One region of the Brevibacillus sp. SAFN-007a genome, then DNA from elsewhere that is predicted to be linked to it. Evidence: predicted binding sites of a transcription regulator. Region 1 holds the regulator's gene; the other holds the start of a gene.
The links. The regulator Rex, encoded in region 1, represses fermentation and respiration genes when NADH is low (regulators of the CRP and FNR family bind a similar motif). The targets are predictions, from matches to a motif close to TTGTGAAATATTTCACAA.
Positions count from the first base shown of each region.

Region 2: ACTHO6_RS00535 (DUF1641 domain-containing protein) is a predicted target of Rex. The motif match lies at 2,077-2,094, and genes of this name have one in related genera.

Region 1 is NZ_JBQCKK010000001.1:632,743-637,492, reverse strand. It holds gene ACTHO6_RS03280 (cell wall elongation regulator TseB-like domain-containing protein) at 51-530, opposite strand; gene ACTHO6_RS03275 (hypothetical protein) at 561-1,253, opposite strand; gene ACTHO6_RS03270 (amidohydrolase) at 1,632-2,936, opposite strand; gene ACTHO6_RS03265 (redox-sensing transcriptional repressor Rex) at 2,952-3,575, opposite strand; gene dinG (ATP-dependent DNA helicase DinG) at 3,711-4,750, opposite strand, start outside.
Region 2 is NZ_JBQCKK010000001.1:108,938-113,687, reverse strand. It holds gene ACTHO6_RS00545 (hypothetical protein) at 79-231, shown strand; gene ACTHO6_RS00540 (NAD(P)/FAD-dependent oxidoreductase) at 300-1,478, opposite strand; gene ACTHO6_RS00535 (DUF1641 domain-containing protein) at 1,509-1,970, opposite strand; gene ACTHO6_RS00530 (PilZ domain-containing protein) at 2,264-2,929, opposite strand; gene obgE (GTPase ObgE) at 2,935-4,212, opposite strand; gene ACTHO6_RS00520 (Spo0B C-terminal domain-containing protein) at 4,217-4,750, opposite strand, start outside.

The DNA.
Region 1 (4,750 bases):
TGTGGAAAAGACCTGTCCTCCGTCCTCTGTTCTGTTTTGTTCGGAAGCGATTATGTGGGCGACAGTACGTAAGAAGCGAGCAAAGCTCCGCTGAACAAGTCATAGTGCAAGTAGCGGTAGCGGCCATTGGCGTCTTTTAGGGTGACTTCCCAAAATTTCTTGTCCTTTTCCAGCCCAGGGACGATATGGGTAATCACGGATTGCGGAAACGCCTTGCTTACTGCTTCCTCGACATTTTTGCGCGGTACGGCGAGATCCATTCGATCAAATGTGACTTTTTCCGCCGTCATCCAGGCGACAACCGGCGTACCGGCTTGGTTTTTGCCGATGACGACGGCGTAGCTCTCCGTCCCGCGATATTCGTCGATGGACTCGATTTCTGCAATCGTGGTCCGCGTCTGCACCCATTCGCGGACCGTCGTCTCGAATTGCTTGCGCTCCCCCGCTACGGAAGCCGTCAGATGATACGTCATTCCCGTGCCTGTCACCAAAAGCACGATGATCGCTCCCACAATGATTCTCACTAGCACGTTCCCGTTAACTCCTTTATACGGTTGACATTACAAACGGAAGCGAAGCTGGTCCTGTTGGACGCCAGCTGCCGTCCTGATTTGCATTTCCAGCTCCAGTTGGCGAAGCGTGCCTGTATCCGGCTCATACCACAGCTGATACTCGATGCGCATCCCTTTCGCTAGCTCCGGCGTGATGTCCGCGATCGGAAAAGACGGCCCCAGCCATTTCGCCACAAGCGACGTCACTTTTTCCGGCGGCACGATAAGCCGATAACCGCTCCAATTGCTGCCCGACGTATCGGCGATAGTCTCAGGCGAGACGGACGGCAGCACACTCTTCAGCAGCACGGCATGTTCATACGGTGTAAACAAAGCGTAGGGCAGGGCGGCATGGTCCTGCACCTGTCCGTCTATGCGTACGGAAACCGGCTGTTCGCGACTACGGCTGATGGCCAGCCTGCGCCCCCCGATTTCCCCATCCAGTTGAAACTCCTCGCGCACGTAGCGCCCGCTCAATGCCTGATCGTGCATGGAAACGAGAAAGGCACGCTCCCCATCCTGTGTCAGTTGCTCCAGCAGCTGCGATACCGAATCCGGCTCCAGCCTGGCTGCGGACGCCCTGTCGTTTCCAGTCCCAGCCGAATAGCCCCCTTTTCCTGCCAAACCGAGCGCCATCCCGAGGCAGAACAGTCCGAGAAAGATCGGGAATAGCCACCACAGCTGTTTGGGCCGGATGTACATCTGGCGTTCCCCCTGTCCCATTTTTGTCTCTAGCCTATGCTATACGGGAAGGTTTTAGAACGACACGGAAAAGTTGCTAATCATAGCTGGCGGCGGCTCGGTCATACTACTGTTACACCCGCAAGGAGGTGAGCGCGTGAAGTCACCGCAACAAAACGCATCTCCTGACATACTTGGGTTTTTGCTACAGGAATACCGCGTCTCCTGGGCTGGATTGTCATCTCCATTGCGTCAACTGTCGCACACACCCACACTGCATTTTCGCCATCATCCCCTGACAGAGCTGTGGCGAAAATGAGCACGGCACGATGTAGTACCCATATTCCCCTACCTACACCTACACTCCCTTACTCCTGTCCCACACCAGACAGGAGCCTTTTACCGTTTCAACTGCTGGAACACGCGGTTTGCTTCGTAAATCGCACGCTCTTCGTCGATTGTGAGCAGCTTGTGGTTGCGCATCAAAAATTTTCCTGCCACAATCGTATCTTTGACGTCACGGCCATTGGCGGCGTAGACGACATGGGAAATCGGCTCATGGGCCGGGTGGAAATGAGCTTGATGGCTGTCGAGAACGATCAGGTCAGCCTGTTTGCCTACCTCGATGCTGCCGAGCGTATCGGCCTGGAATACGCCGTCTGCGCCGTAGCGTGTCGCCATGCGCAGCGCTTGCTCGGCCGGCACCGCAACCGGATCGTTGTTTACGCCTTTGTGCAAAATCGCCGCGAGCTTCAGTTCTTCAAACAGGTTGAGGTTGTTGTTGCTCGCCGAGCTGTCCGTGCCAAGCGAGACGCTCACGCCTTTTGCCAGCATTTTCGGCACAGGCGCAACACCGCTCGCCAGCTTCAGGTTGCTCACGACGTTATGGGAAACTTTCACTTGATAGTTTGCCAAAATGTCAATCTCTTCATCCGTCAAATGTACGGCGTGCGCAACCAGCGTCGGACGCTTGAACATGCCGAGCTTCTCCAGGTGAGCGACCGGACGCAGCCCGTAGTCTTTCTCGTTTTGCCCGACTTCCCAGGCCGTCTCGGACATATGGATGTGCAGCGGCAAAGACAGCTCGTCCGCTTTTTCGATGATTTGCGTGATGAATTCCGGCGAGCACGTATACGGAGCATGCGGCGCCATCATGACGGTGATGCGGCCATCCGCCTGATTGTGCCATTCTTTGGCAAACGCAGTCGCGTCGCGGAGCTTGGCTTGTCGCTCTTCTTCGGAGCACAGGCCGATCATGCCCCGGCAGAGGCGAGCGCGCATGCCGGACGCTTCTACCGCTTTGGCTACCTCATCCATGTGATCGTACATATCCACGAACGTCGTGGTCCCCGTGCGGATCATCTCGATCAACGACAGCTGGGTTCCCCATTTGACGGAGTCGGCCGTAAATTGCGCTTCCAGCGGCCACATTTTTTCTTCCAGCCACTGCTGTAGCGGCAAATCGTCCGCATAGCCGCGCAGAAGCGACATGCCCGCGTGTCCGTGCGTATTGATCAGACCCGGCAGAATGAAGTCGCCTTTTTGGTCGATGACTTCATCGTAGCCGGCGTCGGAAAGATCTTCCGGCGTCGGTCCTACATACGTGATCTTGTCGCCCTCGAAGGCGACCGCTCCATCGTGGATCACTTCATTCTGGTCGTTGACGGTAATCACTGTTGCATGGATGAGGATGGTCTTTTTCATGGTTACACTCCATTCTTACGTTAAGTAATAGGCCAGGCTCTGCAAATTGGATGTCACATCCGCATAGTGAATGCGCACATCTTTGTTTGCGCGAATTGTCGTAGGAGCAAAATTCAAAATTCCCTTGATACCCGCTTGAGTCAACTGATCACATACGGATTGCGCAGCCGACGCTGGGACGGTAATAATCGCCAGCTTGATTTCTTTCTCGGCGATCGTATCCGCCAGCTCGTGCAACGGCTGGATCGGGATGCCCGCCACGACTTTTCCCAGCTTGCCGGGATCATTGTCAAAAATGGCCGCAATCCGCATGTTATCTTTCAAATAAGCGTTGTAATTGCTGATCGCATGCCCCAAATGGCCGGCTCCTACCAGCGCGACGCGAACTTCCTCTGTCAGCTTCAAAATTTGACGTATTTTTTCTACCAGGTAATTGACGTCGTAGCCAATCCCCTTTTTCCCGAAATCGCCAAAGGTAGCCAGATCTTTTCGGATTTGGGCTGGATTCACATCCAGATTTTTGCCCATTTGCTGGGAGGAAACAGTGGTCACCCCGTTTTGCTGCAAATAGCTGAGGTAACGCAGATAAATCGGCAAACGGCGGACGACCGCTTCCGAAATTTTTTCGTGTTTTGCCACGTTCGGTCTTCCCCCTATTTCTTTTGCTTGTCACTTCCTGCAAATGGTCGTCCACGCGACGAGCAGCAGCCAGGCCCGCTTTTTTCCATAACCATTATTTTATCACCGAAATCCTCGCTAGACTATGGCTTCCTGTCAGGAATCTGACAAAGATTGCCTGCTAAGAAATGGGGCAATCCGCTCGCGCAGTGTCGGCCAGGAGCCGGTTTCCACCTGGAACGGCGGGAGGGACTGCAAAAACGAACGGCCGTAACGCGATTCGACGACACGCGTATCGAATACGACCACGACGCCGCGATCCAGATGATGACGGATCAAGCGCCCGACCCCTTGCTTGAACAAAAGGACAGCCTGCGGAAGCGATAGCGACATGAACGCGTTTTTTCCCTCTGCCTTGAGCGATTCGGCCCGTCCCTGGTAGACAGGGTGATTCGGCGGCGCAAACGGCAGCCGCACGATGACCAGACTGCTCAGCCACTCGCCCTGAATGTCCACGCCTTCCCAAAAGCTGCTTGTTCCGAGCAGCACGCTCCTCTCCAACGTCTGGAACAAGCGTACCAGCTTGCTGCGATTGTTGCTGTCAATGCCGTGTCCAAACAGCGTATACGGCTCCGCTTCCTCGGCCAGCCGCTCCTTCATGGCCTGGTACACCAGCCGCAGCATGGAGTGCGAGGTGAACAGGATCAAGGTTCTGCCCTTCGACGCGACGACGACATCGACACACCCCTGGACAATCGCATCGAGGTACGCCTGGTCGCTGTCTTTGCCCGGCGACGGAAAATCGGACGGAATCAGCAAAAGCCCCTGTTCCTCGTACCGGAACGGAGATGGCAGCGCCAGCGTGCGCACCCGTTCGGCGGGAAGCTTGTCCAGTCCAAAGCGGTTCATGACGTAAGAGAAGCTGTTTTTCACGGTCAAGGTCGCGGAAGTCATGATTAGGCTTCGCTTTTGCGAAAAAAGCGGCTCGGCGAGCGAATCCGCCACGTTCAGCAAGGCCGCCGATAAATGCACCTGTTTGCGGTTCGAACGCGACTCGACTTCCATCCAGTAGACGTATTCGTCGTCTTGATCGAGCAAAAAGAAATGCATCAGCTCCATCACCTGCTGCCACTCCTTCACCAGCCCGAACAAATCGGTCTGCAGGCTGCGGAGGGAAAAAGGCGGCTTCTCCTCCT
Region 2 (4,750 bases), 520 kb from region 1:
CGACTCCTTCTCTCTCGTTACATGAGCCTGTCTTTCTTCGCACAAACTAACGGCGGCTGGTGGATAGGAGGTGAGCAGATGGCAGGACGTGGAAAGACCGACAAATCGGAGCGTCGCAACAATCACCCGGCGGGTAAGCCAGGCAATCTGGAGCAGTTTGGCGCTGACCTGCGGGGCAAAAAAATGGCGCAATCGCCGAACATCGTCGAAGACCCGAGCGGCAACAAGTAATCGGCTACTCAGACGAAAACCCGGGATACCAGATCCCGGGTTCATGCGTGTTACTCGTATGAAAGAAATTAGTAGGCCAGCGCGGAGAGGCCGTTGATATGCGTCAGGTAGCGCACGTTGCTCGCTTCCTTCATCAAGGTAGCAGGCAAGCCTTTCAGCTTCAGTTGGCTTGCGCCGATCGTTCCGATGGCGTCTTTGCGGCCTAGGCTTCCCAGCGTACCGGAGAATACTGGCTTGAACGTGTCCATTTTGGACCCGTTGAAGTGTGCGAACAGGTTGTAGCCCACTACTTCGCCCATTTGCCATGCCAATTGAGCAGTCGGCGGGTACGGGCGGCCTTCTGGTCCCATCACGATCGCGCTGTCGCCCGCGAGGAAGACTTCCGGATGAGAAGTGGATTGCAGGTATTCGGTAACCGTTGCACGACCGCGGTTCACTTCAATGCCGCATTCCGCCACTACGCGGTTGCCTTGTACGCCGCCTGTCCACACCATGGTTTTGGTTTCGATGGTGCGGCCGTCTTTCAGGCACACAGTGGTTTCCTTCATTTCCGTTACAGGAACGCCCGTCAGGAACTGGACGCCGCGTTTTTCCAGGCTTGTTTTCGCACGCTCTACCAGATCAGGGGCAAAGCCTGCCAGGATGGATGGTCCTGCTTCTACGCAATAGATGGACAGATCCGCAAAATCAACGCCGTATTTGCGGCACAGGTCCGGCAGCATGTCTGCAAATTCGCCAACCAGCTCGATCCCGGTCAGACCGCCACCGCCAACCACGAAGGTGGCATCGGCTTTGTTTTTGCTCTTGCTGTATGCAGCTACGCGCTCTTCGAGGTGCGCACGCAGACGGTTTGCTTCCTCTACGGATTTCAGCGTGAAGCTGTACTCTTGCAGGCCAGGAATGCCGAAGAATGCCGTTTCGCTGCCCAGCGCAATCACCAGCGCATCGTATTTGATGGACTCGCCGCTCGCCAGCGTCACGCGCTGCGATTCGAGACCGATTTTTTCCACGGTATCAATCACGAGGTTGATGTCTTTGCCTCGCAACAGTCTTTCCAGCGGCAGCGCCACGTTTTGCTCAGACAGGTTTCCTACTGCCAGGCGGTGCAGCTCCGTAATGATCTGGTGAGTAGGAAAACGGTTCACAAGCGTGATTTCCGCTTCTTCCGCCGTCATGTATTTGCGTGCAGCCAAAGCGGACAGCAATCCGCCGTAGCCGCCGCCCAAAATGAGAATATGCTTCGCCATGCCCAATCCTCCGTCCTTGTCTCTCGTTGGTTATCGTGATTCGCGTTTTTGCTGCTCGCGCTCGGCCAAAACGTCCAGGAATGCCTGGGCGAAACGCAATGTTTTTTGTACGTTCGGGTCCTTCAGCATTTTGAGCATGCCAAACAAACCAATGGTAGCTTCCTCTGCGTGCGCGCGGTCGTTGGCTTCGATCGCCGCCTGTGCGATGCCTTTTGCCTTGTCAGAGATCGGTTTTACGAACTCTTTCATGCCGTTCTTGATGTCGTCGATGAGCACTTCGTCGTTGGCTACGGTTTGTACCAGGTCGTACGTTTTGGTGAGGATGGTTGTCATCTCGGCCAGCTTCGGCAGGTTTGCCACCAATACATTCAACGATTCTTGAACTTCCGGCTTCATCAGCTGATCGAGTACATCCTTTTGCTGAGGGGCCAGGGTAGCGGTGCTGGTGCTGGCTACTTCAGCATGAGCTGGGTGCGTGGTTGCTTGAGACATGAAAAAACGTCCTCCTTTGCTTTGGGATAGAGGCCTTCTTTCTCGATGCCTGTTCATACGAGTAACGGCCGCCATTCTCCCCAAATACCGACAAACAAGTGTGTGCTTGTAACATTTTTCACAAAGCGAAATGTACAACAGCGTGGAAGAATCAAAAAGTGCAAGATTTCACAAAGTGATATTCAGGAAAGCGCACAAAACAAATTCACCAAGTGAACAGGCTCGATTCAGAACTCTACGTATTCTACTATATACTTTCTTCGCCGGAACAGCAAAGGAAAAAAACCGCTTCCTTAGGAAGAAGCGGCAGACGCGAGAGATTTATAATACTCTTTGAGGACTTGGTGATGTTTATCATTGATATCCGTAAAAATCAACTCGATCACGGTCTGCTTGTCGTCGAAGGTTTTCTCCACGATTTTGGCCATCGTGACGATTTCCTGGCCGGTCGACGGAACCGTGAACGAGAGGTGGAGAAACTCTCCCTTCGCCACGTAGCCTTCTGTTCCGAGAATCAGCCTTGTGGGGGAAAATTTCAGCAGCACAGCCTCCCCTTTTTCCTCGATCGGTCTTGCTCCCATCACCTTGTACGGGACACGGATGTCGATTCCCGGAGAGAGAGGCTCCTGCTTGCGGCTTGGCACAATTTCGACGCCGACGCTGACCGGAACCATCGCCAACAGCTTGATGGGCCACACCGTCTCTTCTGAAATGACCTCCAGATCAATCGTGTTCACCGCCGCATCCGATTCCCACCGAACACGTACTGTTGATCCGAGCAGTTCGGCTCTGGCCTCCGCCTTCATCTCCAGCGAGACAACGAGATAACTGCTTTTGACATGCTCTACCATGACTTGAATGGGCGCCTGGACCTGTCTTGCGATCATCATCGGCAAAGTAGCACCGCGTTGGAAGCGTTTGTCCGCCATGAAAGGGGTAAGGGATGGGATATCAATCATGTTTGTCACTCCACAAAGTCAAACTCTAATTTGCCAATCCGAACGGTATCCCCGTCTTTTGCACCGTGCCTGCGCAAGGCATCGTCCACGCCCATGCTGCGCATCTGTCTCGCAAATCGCTGAGCGGCATCATAGCTGTTGAGGTTCGTCATCCGCACCAGCTTCTCGATTTTCTCGCCGCTGACCACGAACACATCGTTATCGCGGGTAATCGCAAATGGCTCCGGCTCTTTTTCCGCCCGGAACACCACGCGTTCTTCCGCTTCCACGACTTCCTCGACCGTCGGCTTGGCCGGAATCGCAGAAAGCATGTCGCCCACGGCGTACATCAGCTCCTGCACGCCCTGTCTGGTCGCTGCCGAAATCTCGAATATTTTCGCATCCGGTACTTTTTCCTGGAAGCGCCGCAGGTTTTCCGCCGCTTCCGGCAGGTCCATCTTGTTGGCAGCGATAATTTGCGGGCGCTCCTCCAGCTTCAGGTTGTAGAGTTTCAGCTCGCGGTTGATCTGCAAGTAATCCTCGTACGGATCGCGTCCATCCACCCCGGCCATGTCGATGACGTGAACAATCAAGCGCGTGCGCTCTACGTGCCGCAGGAACTGGTGCCCCAGCCCCACGCCTTCGTGTGCGCCTTCAATCAGACCGGGCAAGTCAGCCATGACGAAGCTCTGCTCGCCCAAATCTACAACGCCCAGATTCGGCGTCAGCGTCGTAAAATGGTACGCTGCGATTTTGGGCTTCGCCGCTGTCACACTGGAAAGCAGCGTGGATTTTCCTACACTCGGATACCCAACCAGACCGACATCGGCAATCAGCTTCAGCTCCATGACGATGTAGCGCTCCTGCCCCGGTTCTCCGTTCTCCGAAATATGCGGCGCCGGATTGGACGCATTGGCAAAACGGATATTCCCTCGTCCGCCGCGCCCGCCCTTGGCGATGACGGCGCGCTGGCCGTGCTCCACAAGATCGGCGATGACCTCTTTTGTATCATCATCGATGACGGTCGTGCCCGGCGGTACGCGGACGATCAGATCCTCCGCCCCGGCTCCGTGCTGCGACTTGTTGCGTCCGTGCTCTCCGCGCGGCGCCTTGAAGTGTCTTTGGTAGCGGAAATCGACGAGCGTGCGCAGTCCTTCATCGACTTCAAACACGACATCGCCGCCTTTTCCGCCATCGCCGCCTGCCGGTCCGCCAAGCGGCACGTACTTCTCCCGGCGAAAAGAAACGGCTCCGTTACCACCGTCTCCGCCCTTTACATACACTTTTACCTGATCGACAAACATGGTGTCACCTCTCTCCTTGCGCGAATGGGATCAATAAGTCCAGAACCCATTCGTCTTTCGTATGTATCCACTCGGTGACCTCCACCGTACTTTGTTCGCTATCCCGTATCAGCTTTTCCAATTTTTCCATTCCGGATGCATTCAGCTCTCCGGCCAGGTCAAAACGAAAATGAACGCCTCGTTGGTCCGCCTGCAAGCTTACGTGCATACTGGCTGGCTCGTAGCCATCTTGGTCCACATGATCGTTCACTGTGCACAATATCTCTGACACCAACTGAAACAAGTGCTGCTCGTCCAAAGCTATTCGCGTGAGATCCACATCATTGCACACGTCTACTTCCAAAAGCATTTCCTTGTTCAGCGCATTGAATGTCAAGAAGAAGACGGACAACAGGGAGCTATTCAAACGGGCGATCATGGATTCCTGCATCGCCATCTGCGCGATGCGTTTCAGATGCGCCTCTCCCTGCTCAGTACGGTTCATATGCAAATAGCCGAGCAGAACCTGAACGTGGTTCAACCAGTCATGCCGCTGCCG